DNA from 4 places in the Rummeliibacillus sp. SL167 genome. Region 2 is predicted to be linked to each of the others. Evidence: riboswitches for the same ligand, from Rfam matches in the RefSeq annotation. Region 2 holds a riboswitch; each other region holds the start of a gene.

Region 1 (4,225 bases), on a different contig from region 2:
TACATTGGCTGATTGCCAACTTTCAAATAAATCATGAATATAGCCATAAAGTACAGGTCCTGTTGCTGCTAATAGATAGCCGATAGATTGGGCTGTACCAGAAATCTCTGCGGCTTCGAATGCATTGCGAGCGCGTAAAGAGAAAAACATCATGGCTAGTCCAAATGATGCGCCACCTGCGAGACCAATGAAAATCATCCAAAGAACAGTAAGTGAAGTTAGGTTCAACAAAATCCCTGAAAAACCAATGATATACAAGATACTAAACATCACCACTAATGAGCGTTGATCTGATTTTCTCGCCGCTAATATAGGGATAAGAAATGTCATAGGCAATTGTGAAAATTGCATGATAGAGAACATCCATCCTGTTTGATGGGCACTTATCCCTTGAGATTTTAACATGGCTGGAATCCAAGCTGCAGTTGTGTAGAAGAGTAAGGATTGTAAGCCCATTGATAGCGTAATAGCCCATGTCAAAGGATATTTCCAAATCGGTTTGCTAGGTCTCATATGCTTATGATCTTCTTTTACATTTATTTGTTGGCGTAATTGTGGTAACCACACGAAAAAAGCAATAATCGTAAGTATAAACCAAAAGCCAAGCGCACCTTTCCAACCGACAATTGTACTGGCGATTGGATAGCTAACACCTGCGGCAATACTCGCTGAAATATTCATCGCTACTGTGAAGATGGAAGTTAGCAATCCAACTTGTAAAGGGAATTTTAGCTTAATAAGTGCTGGCAGCAGAACATTACCAAATGCAATGGCAATACCGATGAGTGCTGTCCCTGATAATAAGAAAATAATGTTCCCCATTGAGCGTATAACTATACCGAAGGCCAAAATAATCATGGCAAATAGCAAGGTTTTCTCAAACCCAAAGCGTCTTGCAAGTTTTGGCGCAAATGGTGAAACCAGTGCAAATGCTAGTAGTGGAATAGTTGTGATAAAACCTGCTAGTACATTGGAAATATCTAGGCCTTGTTTTATATAGGTAATAATTGGACCTACTGATGTTAGAGGGGAACGTAAAGTAGATGATATGAAAATAATACCAAGTACAAGTATCCAAGTATTCCGATTCCAATGTAATTTTTTACTTTGTCTAGGTGTCAGTTGTGTCAATATTGTACGGCCTCCCTGAAAAGAAACTTCTTTATAACCGTATCATTAATAAATAGTAGATTTCAATATTCCAGCATCAATAATTGTTTACTATAAGTCTAAAATGTATTAGAGTAACAGTTATTTTACGTCTTGTTATTAAAAATACTCTGTATTATAATAAGAGCCGTATTAAAATTATATATTACATGCCTCATCCAGTAGGTGAGGTAGAGGTTGCCATGTCCATGAGTATAATCGACGAGATGAAAAAGCATTATAGACTCGATTAAAAAGGGGATATTGCCGAAGTGTCGACAAGCTTTTTATTGTTTATGCTGGGGCTGTTACCGAAAGGTGCAGAACTGTCACATCTGAAATGATGTGTTGAGCTATCTTTATCAAGATTGGTAGGAGTTTTAGTGACCATCTCAAGTTACTTGGATGGTATTTTTTTTAGGATCTATACTAAATGTTGGGTATCGAAACAAGGATATCTCAAATATTTGATATAGAACCATTTTTAATTAACTTTACTCTACCTTTTCTCGTGATAAATCGGAAAGAGGAGAATTATGAGTACAAAAAAGACAAGCTCTAGTGAACAACAGAGCTTAAATAGAGGGTTAAAAAGTCGTCATATTACCATGATTTCTCTTGGTGGAACAATTGGAACCGGTTTGCTATTGGCAAGTGGGAATTCAATTGCTGTTGCTGGACCAGGCGGTGCAATACTTGCATATGGTCTAATCGGTATTATGGTATTTTTCTTGATGACTAGTCTTGGGGAAATGGCTGCGTATATGCCCGTTTCAGGATCGTTTAGTACGTATGCTTCAAAATTTATCGACTCGTCATTAGGATTTGCGCTAGGCTGGAACTATTGGTATAACTGGGCGATTACGATTGCAGCCGAAGTGTCTGCTATATCAATCGTTATGAAATATTGGTTTCCTAATATGCCTTCATTTATTTGGAGTGCGGCATTTCTGTTTGTTATCTTTGTGTTGAATTATCTGTCGGTTAATAGCTATGGGGAAAGTGAATATTGGTTTGCGGTTATTAAAGTTGCAACGGTTATTATTTTCTTGATAGTGAGTTTTTTAATGATCTTCGGTATTCTTGGGGGAAAAGCGCCGATCGGATTCACGAACTTCTTTAAAGGGGATGCACCATTTCACGGTGGATTTTTTGCGACATTCGGCATTTTTTTAGCTGCTGGATTCTCATTCCAAGGTACTGAATTATTAGGTATTACAGCAGGAGAAACCAAAAATCCAGGTGAAACTATTCCAAAAGCTGTGAAGCAGATTTTTTGGCGTATCTTGTTATTTTATATTCTAGCTATTTTGGCAATTGGATTATTGATTCCGTATACGGATCAACGACTAGCTAATAGTGATGATGTAACTGTCAGTCCATTTACATTAGTATTCGAAAACGCAGGGATCGCTTTTGCAGCTTCCATTATGAATGCAGTTATTTTAACGGCTATTCTTTCTGCCGGCAACTCTGGCTTATATGCATCATCTCGTACACTGTGGGAGTTGGCGATGGAAGGAAAGGCTCCTAAAATCTTTAAACGATTAAATGGACGCGGTGTACCAATCGCAGCACTTATTGTGACTATACTAGTTGCTTGCTTATCATTTTTAGCATCTTTGTTCGGTACAGGTACTGTATATACTTGGCTGTTAAATGCATCTGGCATGTGCGGATTTATCGCATGGTTGGGAATTGCAGCAAGTCATTATCGATTCCGTAAAGCATTTGTAGCACAGGGCCATGATTTATCTGAATTACCGTATCGCTCAAAATTCTTCCCATTTGGTCCGATTTTTGCATTTGTAGTTTGTGCGTTTGTTATACTTGGTCAAAATTACACAGCATTTACAGGGGATCACTTTGATTGGAACGGTATTTTCGTATCCTATATTGGTTTACCGATCTTCCTGATTATTTGGTTTGGTTATAAATGGAAACATAAAACAAAGATAGTCCGTCTAGAGGATGCGGATTTGACGGCTAAACGCCATATGAAAGAATAATAAAAAAACACGCGTGTTGATTTGACAAAAATTAGGTCGTCTGTGGCGTAATTTTTGAGAAAACCTGCATTTTTCGGACCATTTATATAGATCTTCGCTGCGGCTTGCTCTTTCCTTTTGTGTAGCACATATTTGATAAAAAAACAATCCAATGTCCTGCGGAAAGAGCGAATAAAGTCTTTGAGAGAGCAAATAAATTATCTCAAAGGGCGAATAAATACTTTATGGATAAAATTGGATAATCAACATGCCTGATAAAAAAATAGTCTATAGAATCGGTTTCACAATGCTTTTGAGCTAAAAAATACGAATGATTTTCTTTTCGAATCAATTTCATAAATCATTTTCTTCTCAAAAAATACGAACATTTAAGAATAACTAATTTTGATAGTTGTGGAGCGAAAGACGGCGACTTATTGTATGATAATGATGCGAAGTAAGCGAGAAGGAGGAACATATAAGAGAATTGGTGTGATTATCCTCTAAAATGTTCGGAGATTAGCTGAAATTTCGTTTCAATATCTGTAAATATTCGGGTTTTACAATTATCAGAATTATTCTATATTTTAATGTTTTATTGAATTTTATAAATAGCATGCTATAATTGGGACATTCTCAATTTAAAACTAAATATCATTTACTCATATAATAGCAAGAATATGGCTTGCAAGTTTCTACCAGATCACCGTAAATGATCTGACTATGAGAAGCAATGCAATGTTTATAAATTGTTCTTTTCGACTGTATAGCTCGAAGGACTTGCTCCACTCATAGATGATTGGATGTACGAGTTCTTCGGGCTTTTTATCTATCTAAAAACTGAAGTGGCTCGTGTCAAGAAAGATAGGGGAAGGATGCAAAATTGCGGGGTATTTCCTATCAGGTTCGCAGCATGTGAATTCTTGAAATCCGGTCATTGAAAGCAAGGTAGATTTAAAAACGTGAAAATAAGAAGGGAGATCCCAAGGTTGAAAGCACTTCAGGAAAAAATCGTAAGGGAAGGTAAAGTCTTATCAGGAGATGTATTAAAAGTAGATTCATTTTTGAATCATCAAATTGATCCACAA
Region 2 (4,225 bases):
TACTGGAATAATTCCAAGAAGAGAATGCAGACGACGCCAATAAAACTCTCGATCTTTCGACAAGACTGTTACCCCCCTTAATACTTGAAAGCAAGATGTCAATTTTTTGTCATGTAATTATCACTCGACATCTATTGACTGCTTGTTTCATAATGGTACAATATTATGACAAGTTTATTGTACTCTCATACCACAATAGCGTCAAGGCAACATGAACTTTTTTATGAGCTATTCTCGTTCATATTATTCTCGAAAAAAGCAATCATTCATGTCTAATGTGTATTAATTCTTTTACTGACATAATTTAGACAAAATATGAAAGAAGGATTTTCATGTCTACTCAACAAAAAAATGAAATAACACAATTTGGTTATGAGCTAATTCGTGATCATGTACTCTCTTCTATATTGGGGAAAAATGAAAAAGATATACTATATTGGTGTGGAAAAGAACTAGCTCGTCAATTTCCGCTCTATGATTTAGAAGAAGCAATCTCATTCTTTAAAGAAGCTGGTTGGGGAGATTTAACGATTGATAAGGTCTCAACTGATGAAGCTTTTTGTACTTTAACCGGAGATCCCGAAGTATTAAAATTTGATAGTCGCTGTTTTCAACTTGAGGCTGGATTTTTGGCGCAGAACCAACAAAAATACTGTGGCTTCCTAACAGAGTGCTACGAAGAAACGAAACCAAAACAAGCACAAGTTAAATTTCACATCAAATGGGATTTGAAGGATAGGATAGAAGGCTAGAGTGAACCTTTACCCAGGGAAATTTTCTTTCACTTGGGTTAGTTAGTTGGATCAATTCATCTTTTATAAGCGGTTAATTCTATACTTTACTAGTTATTTTAAAAGAAAACTTTCTGCTTGTTCATACACGATAGATTCATTCATCAAAAACTCCTACCAGAAAAAATGGAGAATACTGAAAAACTATAGAACCATGATTTTTATCACAGTTTTTTCAGTAGTCATCAAAATACTGGTAGGAGTTTTATTTACGTAATAAAGGACTCCACGCATACGTTCGTTCATATGAAAAGTCCTTTATGAACATATTGACGCTTACTCATTAATTGTAGTAGCCATCAGGTGAAAGTCATTTATTAATGTGGAATTTTTTCTTTGACGGATAAACCAAATTCGTCATGTAAAGCATTTGCTGCTTTTAACATATCTTCCTGCGGTACAACAACAGATACTTTGATTTCTGAAGTGCTGACCATTTTAACAGGAATCCCTTCACGATATAAGCGTTCGAACATCGATGCCGCAACACCTGGATTTGACACCATACCAGATCCGACGATTGAAACTTTTGACAGTTCCCCTTCATAGTCCACATGATGATAGCCCAATGTATCTTTGTGTTCAGATAAAACTTGTAATGTATCTTGAAGATTTTCTTTTTTTACTGAGAACGACACAGATGGTTCCGTTCCTTCAATAATCGTTTGGACAATAATATCGACATTGACATGATTTTTGGCTAATGTTGTAAAAATATTAGCTAATGAACTATTATATGCTTCCTTATAATATACCGTTAAACGAATAATATCCGATTCAAATGCAACACCACGTACAACCAAGCCTTTTTCCACTGTAATTTCCTCCTTCAAGATAGTACCTTCAACATCCTCATAACTCGAACGAACAGACATAGGAATATGATGATTCTTGGCTACCTCTACAGAGCGAGGATGTAGAACACCTGCTCCCAGATTCGCTAGTTCGAGCATTTCATCATAGGACATTTCCAGTAACTTTCTGGCGCCTTTAACATATCGAGGATCACTTGTATAAACACCATCAACATCTGTATAAATATCACAGCGTTCAGCATTTAGTGCTACTGCAAGTGCAACAGCAGTCGTATCTGAACCTCCGCGGCCTAATGTTGTAATATTTCCTTCATCATCAATACCTTGGAAACCAGCGACTACAGCAACCTTCCCCTTTTCCAAAGCATCTTTGACAGCCTTTGGTGCAATATTCTCGATTCTTGCATTGCTTGGCACATGCTCTGTCATAATACCGGCTTGCCAACCAGTAAATGACTGCGCCTCAATTCCTAATTTATGCAAAGCAATGGATAACAATGATATCGTTACTTGTTCTCCAGTTGTCAATAGTACATCCATTTCTCTTTTTGAAGGTGATTCAGAAATTTCATGAGCCATATCTACAAGTTGATCTGTCGTTTTCCCCATTGCAGATACAACTACGACAATGTCATGCCCGTTTTGTTTCTCACGCTGAATGCGTTTGGCAACATGCATAATTCTTTCTGTTGTTGCGACGGAAGTCCCGCCAAATTTTACCACTAAAATACTCATCAAAACGCTCCCCTACATAGTTGTATGTGGGCGACTTTCACAATGATTTCTAATGAAAAAAGAGCAGCCCTTTCACATGTGTGAAGAGCTGCTCTTAGCATGCACGTTCAAAAGAACATTCATGTGAGATAGCCCTCCAGAATCTATGTTGACTCTGACAATTCTACATTTCTTCAATGTAGAACCAGCAGCAAGATGGAATTAGCAATCTTGCAACTTCGGCGGCCTCCCCTTTCATCGACCTTCAAAGGATCTATTCATCCTCCAGTCGGGTACTCTTGAAACCCGCGCCTCTATCATCACTAAATCAGTGATTTTTAATTGGTGACACTACGATACCATATAAATCGCTATTTTTGCAATTATTTTTTCAAAAAAAAGTCAATGATTGCCTGAGCCAGTTTTTTAGGTACACCAGCTTCTTGTAATTCTTCAAACGTTGCTTCTTTAATCTTCTTGATCGAACCAAAGTGTTTTAATAGCTGTTGCTTTCTTTTTGGTCCGATTCCTGGAATTTCGTCTAAAATGGATGTAATCGCATTTTTTTCGTGCAGCTGCCTATGGAATGTGATCGCAAATCGGTGTACTTCATCTTGAACGCGTTGTAACAAATAAAAAGCTTCACTTGTTCGTTTTAGCGGAATGATTTCAGGCGGATTTCCATATAACAGTTGAGAAGTTTGATGCTTATCGTCTTTTGCTAATCCCGCAATTGGAATATCCAATCCAAGCTCATCCTCTAAAATTTCTCTTGCTACTTCCATCTGTCCCTTCCCTCCATCGGTTACGAGTAAGTCTGGAAGAGGGAGGCCTTCCTTTAAAACTCTTGAATAGCGGCGACGAATAACTTCGCGCATCGCTCCATAATCATCATGTGCATGGGCATTTTGAATTTTAAATTTACGATATTCTTTTTTACTCGGTTTACCATCAATAAAAACAACCATTGCCGAAACTGTATCCGCTCCAAAAATATGAGAATTGTCAAAAGCTTCGATACGTAGAGGAGTTGCAATATTCATCGCATCCCCCAATTGTTCGCAAGCACCTATTGTTCTTTGTTCTTGTCTCTCAAGCAATTGGAATTTCTCAGTAATAGCTATTTGAGCATTTTTTGATGCCAAATCGAGTAATTCCTTTTTCCTACCTCTTTGTGGCTTTAACACTTTAATATTCAATACTTGCTGTAACATATCACCATCTATTTCTTTTGGGATAAGAATTTCCTTAGGTTTTATATGTTCAGCTTTTTCATAAAATTGCCCGACATATGTTAAAAATTCATCCTCTGGTTCTCCATATGAAGGAAATAAAGAGACTGCACGTTCAATTAGTTTCCCTTGTCTAACAAAGAATACTTGTACACACATCCAGCCTTTATCTACCGCATAGCCAAAAACATCCCGATTGATAAAATCAGTTGTGGTGATCTTTTGTTTTTCCATTACAGCGTCAATATGGGCTATTTGATCTCGATATTCCTTTGCACGTTCAAAATCTAGTTTTTCTGAAGCATCCAACATTTTCTGATGCAATTCCTCTTTGACTGCCGTATATCCGCCATTCAAGAAATTCGTAATTTCTTGGACCATCTCATCATAAACCTGTTTATCAATATCTTTGACACATGGAGCTAAACATTGACCTAGATGATAATATAGACAAACACGATTCGGAAGTGAATAACATTTCCTTAAAGGGTATAGTCGATTAAGCAGTTTCCTGGTCTCATTTGCCGCATAGACATTCGGATAAGGACCAAAATATTTTCCTTTATCCCTTTTTACTTTGCGAACTGTGAGTAATCTTGGATATTTCTCATTTGTGATTTTGATATAAGGATATGTTTTATCATCCTTTAACATAACATTATATTTTGGATCG
Region 3 (4,225 bases), on a different contig from region 2:
CCCCCATCTCAAGATTTTGAGAGAAACGAGAAAGATAGATGGGAGACTGCCCGTTAAAGTCCGATTGCTTCGGACGGGCAGGATGTTGGTCACTCAGGTGTTGCCACAGGACGTGGCGTTCTTAACCTGAGTTCCTCTATTTCAATGGGGGATGAAGAAAACCCCCACTGATGGAGTTTCACTTTATCTTATTATAAGTAGATATTTTTACAAGGGCAACGTAAGACGAATACATATATTTATGTTAAAATCAGGATTTAAGGATTGTTTAAAAAGATATTCAATGACAGGCGTGTTGATTAGGCAGAAATTAGGAAATATTTTTGATATAATTCTTAAAAAAACATGTATTTTTCGTTTCATTTATGTAGATCTTCGCTGCGGCTTGCTCGACTCCCGCGGGAAAAGCGAATAGATGAGACCCCGCAGCGTAGAGATTAAGGAACGGAGTCTAAGGGCGCCACGTCCTGTGGCAACGACTCCGTGACCAACATCCTGTTGCCCCCAGCATTCGCCCGCAGGAAAGCGAGCAAGCCGTAGCGGAAATCAACGAATTCTCCCTATCTTTATGGATAAAATTGGATAATCAACACGCCTGATTCAATGATTTTCTATATTGATGGACATAAAAAACAATAACTTCGCTTTTAAAGAGATTAATGAGAGGAAGCAAATAATGGGAAATTTGGAATTTGTATTACGAGAATATATTATGGGTCGACCAGTTATTTCGATTGAACATGATGAGGAAGATCCAACTTTTGGCGTAATCATCGATGCACATAGAAAATTAGTATATGGTCATATAGAGTTATCTGATGATCAAAAACTTACATCTTTTATGGTTGATATGGAAGAAATCACAAACAACAATGATGTTTCATTGGAAGAATATGAAGAGCTAGAGCCTGATGAATTGATCGGTTGTGCAGAAGATTTTATTCAAGATTTTTGCCAAGAAAAACTGCATTTTAAAAAGATGACAGAATGGAATGGCGAATCTTATATGATCGTGTTTGAAGCAAAGGATGGCGCATTAAATTTATTTTTGCCTAATTCAGGTGCAACTATTGAGATCAATAAGCAAGGATTTATTATCTCAGCTGTCTTGTTTCAATCGTATTATCAATTATCTTATCCAGATATTCAAATTTCAGCACAAGATGCAAAAAATATATTATGCCAATATCCTCTAGTGGAACTAGGTATCTTCGAAAATAGCGGAGAGATGAAACTTGCATATTATCCGAAACGTGAATATGTAGCCGTTCGTGTTGATGGGCAAGTCGTAACAGCGGATGAGCTTTTGGATGAATTTGTCGCCGATGCGCATGCGTTTGAACAAGTCAATGTAACTGAATCTATAGAAAGTCTCTTAGGCGTTACCAATGATATGCATAAAATAGAAAACGGTGTAGGCACCTATTGGTATCCATCAGAGGATGAAAGGAATATGGAAGAAACTGAACCAACGATTAAGATGGAACAGATAGACGCGTTGCAACAAAATTATGAGTCAAATGTTGAATGGAAGGAATTAGAAGAGGAATTACCTTTAGAGCTTCTTGAAACAAAGGCGAAAATGTTCTTAGAAGCTGCAATAGGAAATATTCATGAAAAATATTTACTGGAAGAACAACTTCAAGATGGCGATGACTTTGAAGTTTTAACAGAAGAAGATTTAACGGAGGAAGAGCGCCGATTCTTTGAGGAACTTGAAATGATGGAAGAAGAAAACGAAGAGGATTTGGATGAAGATGATGAGGATAACAATTTCGAACCATTTACAACCTTTACATTCGTACGCCATTACAAAGGGATTCGCATAGAGGAATATACTATCTATGTGAATGTTGGTATTTATACTGGTGTTATTCGTGATTGTTCTATTATATTACCAGATGAAACACAACTACTAAATATGAAGATGGATCCTGTATTATCATTAGAACAAGCAGATGCCATATTTAAAGAACATTTGCAAATGAAACTTGCTCGCACGATCAATTATGATGAGGAGGATGAAGAAGTTACAGTATATGGATTAAATTATGTCATGGATTTCTCAGCAAATGGTGAAATTGAAAAAATCGATGCAACTACTGGTGAAATCCAGTATATTGAATCAGATATTTTAAAAGAAGGAAAATGATATAAACCTTCACTAATTTATAGCTCGAATTTATTAGAATACTACTAATCTTATGCTAATTTAATAGTGAGCGGTTGACAGAAAAGTGCTAGTCATGTAGACTGTCACTATTAATTGATAAATACAACCTCACTAGTATCGCGGTGAGGTAGAGGTGCAATATTTAATAGTTCTTAGTGGAGTTAGAGAAAGCGAGGAAACTAGGGAGAAGGAAATGTTGCCGAAGTTTGTAATAATCTCGATATTACATGCTGGGTCTGCAGTGAATAATTGCAGGACTGTCTCAATAAGTTGTCGAAGTTATTGAGTTGAGCTATCTCATGATGGGATAAAAGTGGAGGATTTAGGACTAGATATATTCTGGAGCCTGAGTTCAACTCAGGTTCCTTTTTTATAGTCTTTTTTTCTAAGGCACATAGGAGATTGTTTTTCAAAGGAGAGGGAAATATGAAAAAGACATGGGCATTATTGTCAGGTGTTTTATTAATGACCATCCTTGTGTTAGCAGGGTGTGGCTCGGATGATTCTAAAAAATCAGAATCATCGGATAGTGGGGATAGTAAAGGTACATTTGCAGTAGGCATGGAAGCGGGATATCCACCGTTTAACTGGACACAATCAGATGATTCAAATGGTGGTGTCGCCATTAAAGGAAATGCAGAATATGCAAATGGTTATGATGTACAAATCGCACAAAAAATTGCTGATGGATTAGGCAAGAAATTAGTGATCGTTAAAACAGAATGGGATGGTCTTGTACCTGCATTGACTTCAGGTAAAATTGATGCCATTATTGCTGGTATGTCACCAACTGCAGAACGTAAAAAAACCATTGATTTCTCAGATATTTACTATAAATCAAACCTAGTAATGGTTGTAAAAAAAGGTAGCAAGTTTGATGGTGCTACTTCAATCGCCGATTTCAAGGGGGCAAAGGTAACTGCTCAGTTAAATACATTCCATTACACAGTTATTGATCAAATTAAAGACGTTAAAAAACAAACAGCGATGGATAACTTCCCAGCAATGCGTGTAGCACTTGAGTCAGGCAAAATCGATGCTTACGTTTCGGAAAAACCTGAAGCAGTTTCAGCTACAGCAGCTAACGATAAATTCGCAATGGTTGAATTTGCGGATGATAAAGGCTTCAAAACTTCAGAAGAAGATACTGCAATCGCAGTCGGCTTACAAAAAGATAGCGATTTAACAGAAAAAATCAACAAAATTCTTAAAGGTATTTCAGAAGAAGACCGTCAACAAATTATGGATGATGCAATCAAAAATCAACCAGCAGCTAAATAGTTTTTAGACTTAAAGAGCTACCGATTGTGTGATTTATAGCAATTGGTAGTTCTTGTTATGCTTTAAGGAGGAGTAATAATGAGCTTAGAATGGTTTATCAATATCATTACAAATAACTGGCCGATGTTCTTACGAGGCGCTTGGATGACACTGGTTATTTCAACAATCGGGACTATTATTGGCGCATTAATCGGCTTGATTATTGGCGTCATTAATACAATTCCAAAGGGTAATGGTGGAGCTAAAAAATGGATTTTACAAACCATTAATGCGATTTTAACTGTTTATGTTGAGTTCTTTCGAGGAACACCTATGATCGTGCAAGCAATGGTTGTTTACTATGGTTCTGATTTATTGTTTGGCATTGACATGAACCGTACCTTTGCGGCTATTTTGATTGTATCGATCAACACAGGTGCTTATATGGCTGAAATCGTACGCGGTGGAATAATGAGTATTGAACAAGGTCAATTTGAAGCGGCACGGGCTATTGGTATGAATCATTGGCAAACAATGGTCCATGTAGTTTTACCACAGGTTTTGCGTAATATTTTACCTGCGACAGGTAACCAATATGTGATGAATATCAAAGATACATCTGTATTAAATGTAATCGGTGTAACAGAATTATTCTTCCAAACTAAATCGATTGCAGGGAATAACTTCCGTTACTTCGAATCATTCTTCGTAGCATGTATTATTTATTTAGTCATGACCATTATTGTTACGCAAATTTTGCGATTCTTTGAACGTAGACTCACAGGTGACGCG
Region 4 (4,225 bases), on a different contig from region 2:
TTTAATTCTAACCATAAAAAATTCCTTTATAATGGATTTAGCAAGTGATCACCCGTCCAAATCCACTAAAAAAGGAACTTTGCATGGGACAGATTCATACAAAAACTCACTATTCGAAAAGAACTATGCCCTTAAAAATTATTGATTCCAGCACATTGCCACTTCATTTAACAAATCATAAATGGGCTCAATTTCGTAAAACCAAGACAGGCGTGAAACTCCATTTACGCCTTGTCTTTATGGAAAAAGGTGAATCTTATCCAGAAAAGGCTATACTTACTTCCGCGAAAGTTCATGATTGGAATGAGCTAGAAGTCATGGTAGACGATCGGGATTGCATGTATGTTTTGACCGTGGTTATTTAGATTACGAGCGATTTGATCGCATGACCGATGAGGCCTATTTCTTTCCAGGCTAAGGAAAAATGCCGTTATTCGACAAGTGTACGACTTTAAAATACCCGAGGATTCGGATGTGTTGTCTGACCAAATGGTATTGATGGGTACTACTTAAAATAGAGCTGAAAACTATTTTTGTTTAGTAAAAGTGCTAGATACCAAAGGAAATGTACTCATCTGGTCACCAATCGTTTTGATTTAGAGCCAGAAGAAATATCAGAAATGTACAAATCTCATTGGGCCATCGAATTATTTTTTAAATGGATAAAACAACATCTGAATATCAAAAAGTTCTATGGTCAAAGCGAAAATGCGATTGACAGCCAAGTATTTATGGCACTAATTGTTTTCTGCTTGAATGTGTTAGCTCAAATGGATACAAAGAGTGAACGGAAAATTCTACAAATCAGCCGTTATTTGAGGGCAGCATTATGGAAGCCAGCACATATTTGGCTTCGGAAAATTAAAGAAAAAGCTGTACCTTAAACAATAAAAATCGTCGTTGTTGCATAAGCATAATTGTAAATAATAGCCAAATTGATGGACCAATTTTGATAAAGCTTTAACTTTTTGGCCGTAAAACCCTGAAAATAAAAAGTTTGAATTTTCTAACATTTTTATGCAACACTAGTGCTTATAAAATTATAAATTACTTCGATATCTTCATCCATTCACGTTGTGTTTTACTAATCCCTTTCTTTTAAAAAAGCTTTCATCAGTGTTCCGTATTATTTATGGTTAGATCAGCATTCATTCTAATACAAATATCTAACTTTCTAAAATTTTCAATGAAGGTATTGCAAAAACTCTAAAGGAGTGCTAAGATATCTTTAATTTAAATATTTACTTATTTCAATATTTCTTTGAAGTAAGGATAGAGGAGCAAAGACCATCAGTATACAATTGGAGGATAATGGGATCCGTCGATGATTGTGGAAAGGGGAATTTGCCGAAGTGGAGAGAATCTCATTCTTCTCAAAGCTGGTTCTGTTGTTGAATAAATACAGAACTGTCATGTAGTAGAAAACTATATGGAGGGCTATCTACGCACAGAAATGATTTTGTTTCTACTGCAACAACGTAGCCTCGTTGTTGCTTTTTTGCGTTATCTTACTAATTGCCCTTCTCCCTCTATTATGTTGATAAAAAAAATCATGAAGGATGTGGAGAAGTAATGAATTTTGGACAAGTTTTAACCGCCATGGTGACGCCATTTGATCAAAACGGGGAAATTGACTTTCCCGCTACAGAAAATTTAATTCATCATTTAATCTCAAACGGTACGGATGGAATTGTAGTTGCTGGTACAACTGGAGAATCTCCTACCTTATCCGCAGAAGAAAAAGTAGAATTATTTAAATTTGTCGTAAAAGTAGTCAATGGAAAAGTACCAATCATTGCTGGAACGGGCTCAAATAATACAAAAGCTTCAATCGAATTAACAAAACAAGCTGAAGATGCTGGTGTTGACGCAATCATGCTTGTTGTTCCATATTACAACAAACCTTCTCAAGAAGGCTTATACCAACACTTTAAAACAATTGCTGCAGCAACTACACTTCCAATTGTTTTATACAATATCCCTGGAAGAAGTGTTATCAATATGGCTGTGGATACAGTCGTTCGTCTTTCACAAATCCCTAACATCGTTGCCATTAAAGAAGCAAGTGGGAATTTGGATGCGATGGCACAAATCATTGAACAGACACCAGAAGATTTCTCACTATATAGTGGTGATGATGGTTTAACTTTACCAATATTATCAATCGGTGGTGCAGGTGTTATTTCAGTAGCATCCCATATCATTGGAAATGAAATGCAAGCAATGGTGAACAATTTTAAAAATGGAAAATTGAAAGAAGCAGCACAGGAACACCGTAGACTTCTTCCTATTTTCAGAGGATTATTCGCAGCGCCAAATCCATCACCTGTTAAAGCAGCATTAAATTTAAAAGGAGTTTCTGTCGGCGGCGTCCGCTTACCGATTCTTCCTTTAAACACTGATGAATTGAGTGCATTACAAGAAGTATTGAAAGTAGTAGATCAAAAAGAAGAAGTTGTTTTATAAAATCTTAACGGAACGAACCTATCCATATTCATAAAAAATGACACATTCCCCATACATTCATTCCTGTATGGGGGATTTTCGTATGTCGCCTTTTCTCACACTAAAACATAGAATAATTTAGGCATCAATACATCAATATATTTACACATCTCAAATATTTATACTTTAAAATCATTGATGATATCTTCCAGACCCTTCGCCAAATGATTTAATGCAAGTGCCTCATTTGTGACATTATCCATAGATGCTAATTGTTCTTCAGTGACAGCTGAAATCTGTTGCATTGTTCCAGCGAATTGTCCTGAAATCGAAGAGATTTCCTTCATTCGGTCGACCATATTCTTTGTTTCTACACTTACATTATCTACGATAGACGAAACGTCATTGGTTTCGTTCGTGACGTTTTGAACGGCTTTTACAATGTTTTCAAAAGATTCTTCGGTTTGATTGACCATTATAATGCCTTCTTTTAATACTTTTAATCCTTGATTCATCGATAGCGCGACATCATCTGTTTCTTCTCTTATCTTATCGGTTATTTCTTTTATTTGCATAACTGCTTGTTCTGATTGATCAGAGAGTTTTCGAACCTCTTGTGCAACAACAGCAAAACCTTTTCCCTGTTCACCTGCACGTGCAGCTTCAATTGCCGCATTTAATGATAGAAGATTGGTTTGACTGGATATTTCACTTATTAAATTCAAAATTTGATCGATATCCTTTGATTTTAGCTGTAATGACTCCAGCATCTCAGCTGTATTTTCAACCGTTTTTTCGACTAAGGATATTTGCTCGACCGTATTATTCACTAACTGGTTTCCTGAATTTGCTATTTGTAATGCGCTATTTATTGAATTTTCGACGCTATGAATAGATTGACCAGTATGAGTCATTTTAGTTGAGATATGAGAAACTTTTCCTGAAGCTTGTGTCGCAGATTCAACTTGTACTTCTGTTCCACTCGCTACTTCTTCAATTGCTATGGAGACTTGTTCTATAGCCTGTCTAGATTCTGAAGAAGTGATTTTTAATCTATCAGAAGTTTGCGTTACCTGTTTTGCACTCGATTCTACATGAGTCATTAAAGATTGAAGTCGATCTGCCATCTGGTTAAACCCAGTGGATAATGCATAGATTTCCTTACTAGATTGACCTATCTTTATCCTTGCTTGCAAATCTCCTTGAGATATCTTATCCATTAATTTTTTTAAAGAAATAACTGGTTTGGTCACTTTACTGATCAACATAAATCCGATGATGCTTGCGATTAGCACCGTAAAAAGCGTAATACCTATCATTAAATTTCTATAGCTATATACAGGCTTTAAATACTCTTGGTCGTTTAATGCAATGACATATACAGATTGATCTAGTTCTACTTGAAAAGAAAGGGCATAAGTCACCCCGTTATCATGTATGATTCCATTTTTTTGTTGATAAAGTTTCTTGGCAAAGCTAGAAGAAAGTTTTGGTATCTCACTCTTAAATTGGTTAAAAGGCTCAGCCTTTCCTTCCTTTGTTATTTTAAATTGCATAGGCGTTAAGGACGCTGACTTAAAACTGCTTCTATTTTGAGTTAGTGCATAGGCTAATTTATGATCAAATTCTTCTGCAGTGGATGTCGATTTTAACATGGTGATTTTTTGATTGATCACTTCGGCTGAAGAAAGCATCTGTTGCTCAGTAGAATGAATGATAACATTCTTGTTTTTATCGTAACTTACAAATGCAATAATGCTAGAAGATAAAATAATAATTA

What was found. A riboswitch is a leader RNA that binds a small molecule or an ion and turns the genes downstream of it on or off. The one in region 2 is predicted to bind lysine.
Region 1: it holds a riboswitch for lysine, as region 2 does, so the genes downstream of both, FEZ13_RS18485 (amino acid permease) here and FEZ13_RS01085 (aspartate kinase) in region 2, are expected to answer to the same signal.
Region 3: it holds a riboswitch for lysine, as region 2 does, so the genes downstream of both, FEZ13_RS17520 (transporter substrate-binding domain-containing protein) here and FEZ13_RS01085 (aspartate kinase) in region 2, are expected to answer to the same signal.
Region 4: it holds a riboswitch for lysine, as region 2 does, so the genes downstream of both, dapA (4-hydroxy-tetrahydrodipicolinate synthase) here and FEZ13_RS01085 (aspartate kinase) in region 2, are expected to answer to the same signal.

The regions. Positions count from the first base shown of each region.
Region 1 covers NZ_VCBM01000006.1:97,236-101,460, forward strand. The annotation lists gene FEZ13_RS18480 (CynX/NimT family MFS transporter) at 1-1,131, opposite strand, end outside; lysine riboswitch at 1,334-1,513, shown strand; gene FEZ13_RS18485 (amino acid permease) at 1,686-3,158, shown strand; purine riboswitch at 3,780-3,881, shown strand; gene FEZ13_RS18490 (xanthine phosphoribosyltransferase) at 4,127-4,225, shown strand, end outside.
Region 2 covers NZ_VCBM01000001.1:270,040-274,264, reverse strand. The annotation lists gene FEZ13_RS01095 (succinate dehydrogenase cytochrome b558 subunit) at 1-63, opposite strand, end outside; gene FEZ13_RS01090 (DUF2507 domain-containing protein) at 333-752, shown strand; gene FEZ13_RS01085 (aspartate kinase) at 1,109-2,341, opposite strand; lysine riboswitch at 2,463-2,645, opposite strand; gene uvrC (excinuclease ABC subunit UvrC) at 2,704-4,225, opposite strand, start outside.
Region 3 covers NZ_VCBM01000005.1:103,195-107,419, reverse strand. The annotation lists gene FEZ13_RS17525 (PepSY domain-containing protein) at 677-2,152, shown strand; lysine riboswitch at 2,294-2,476, shown strand; gene FEZ13_RS17520 (transporter substrate-binding domain-containing protein) at 2,600-3,454, shown strand; gene FEZ13_RS17515 (amino acid ABC transporter permease) at 3,533-4,225, shown strand, end outside.
Region 4 covers NZ_VCBM01000002.1:317,354-321,578, reverse strand. The annotation lists partial or broken gene FEZ13_RS12915 (IS4 family transposase) at 84-884, shown strand; lysine riboswitch at 1,266-1,448, shown strand; gene dapA (4-hydroxy-tetrahydrodipicolinate synthase) at 1,573-2,466, shown strand; gene FEZ13_RS12905 (methyl-accepting chemotaxis protein) at 2,625-4,225, opposite strand, start outside.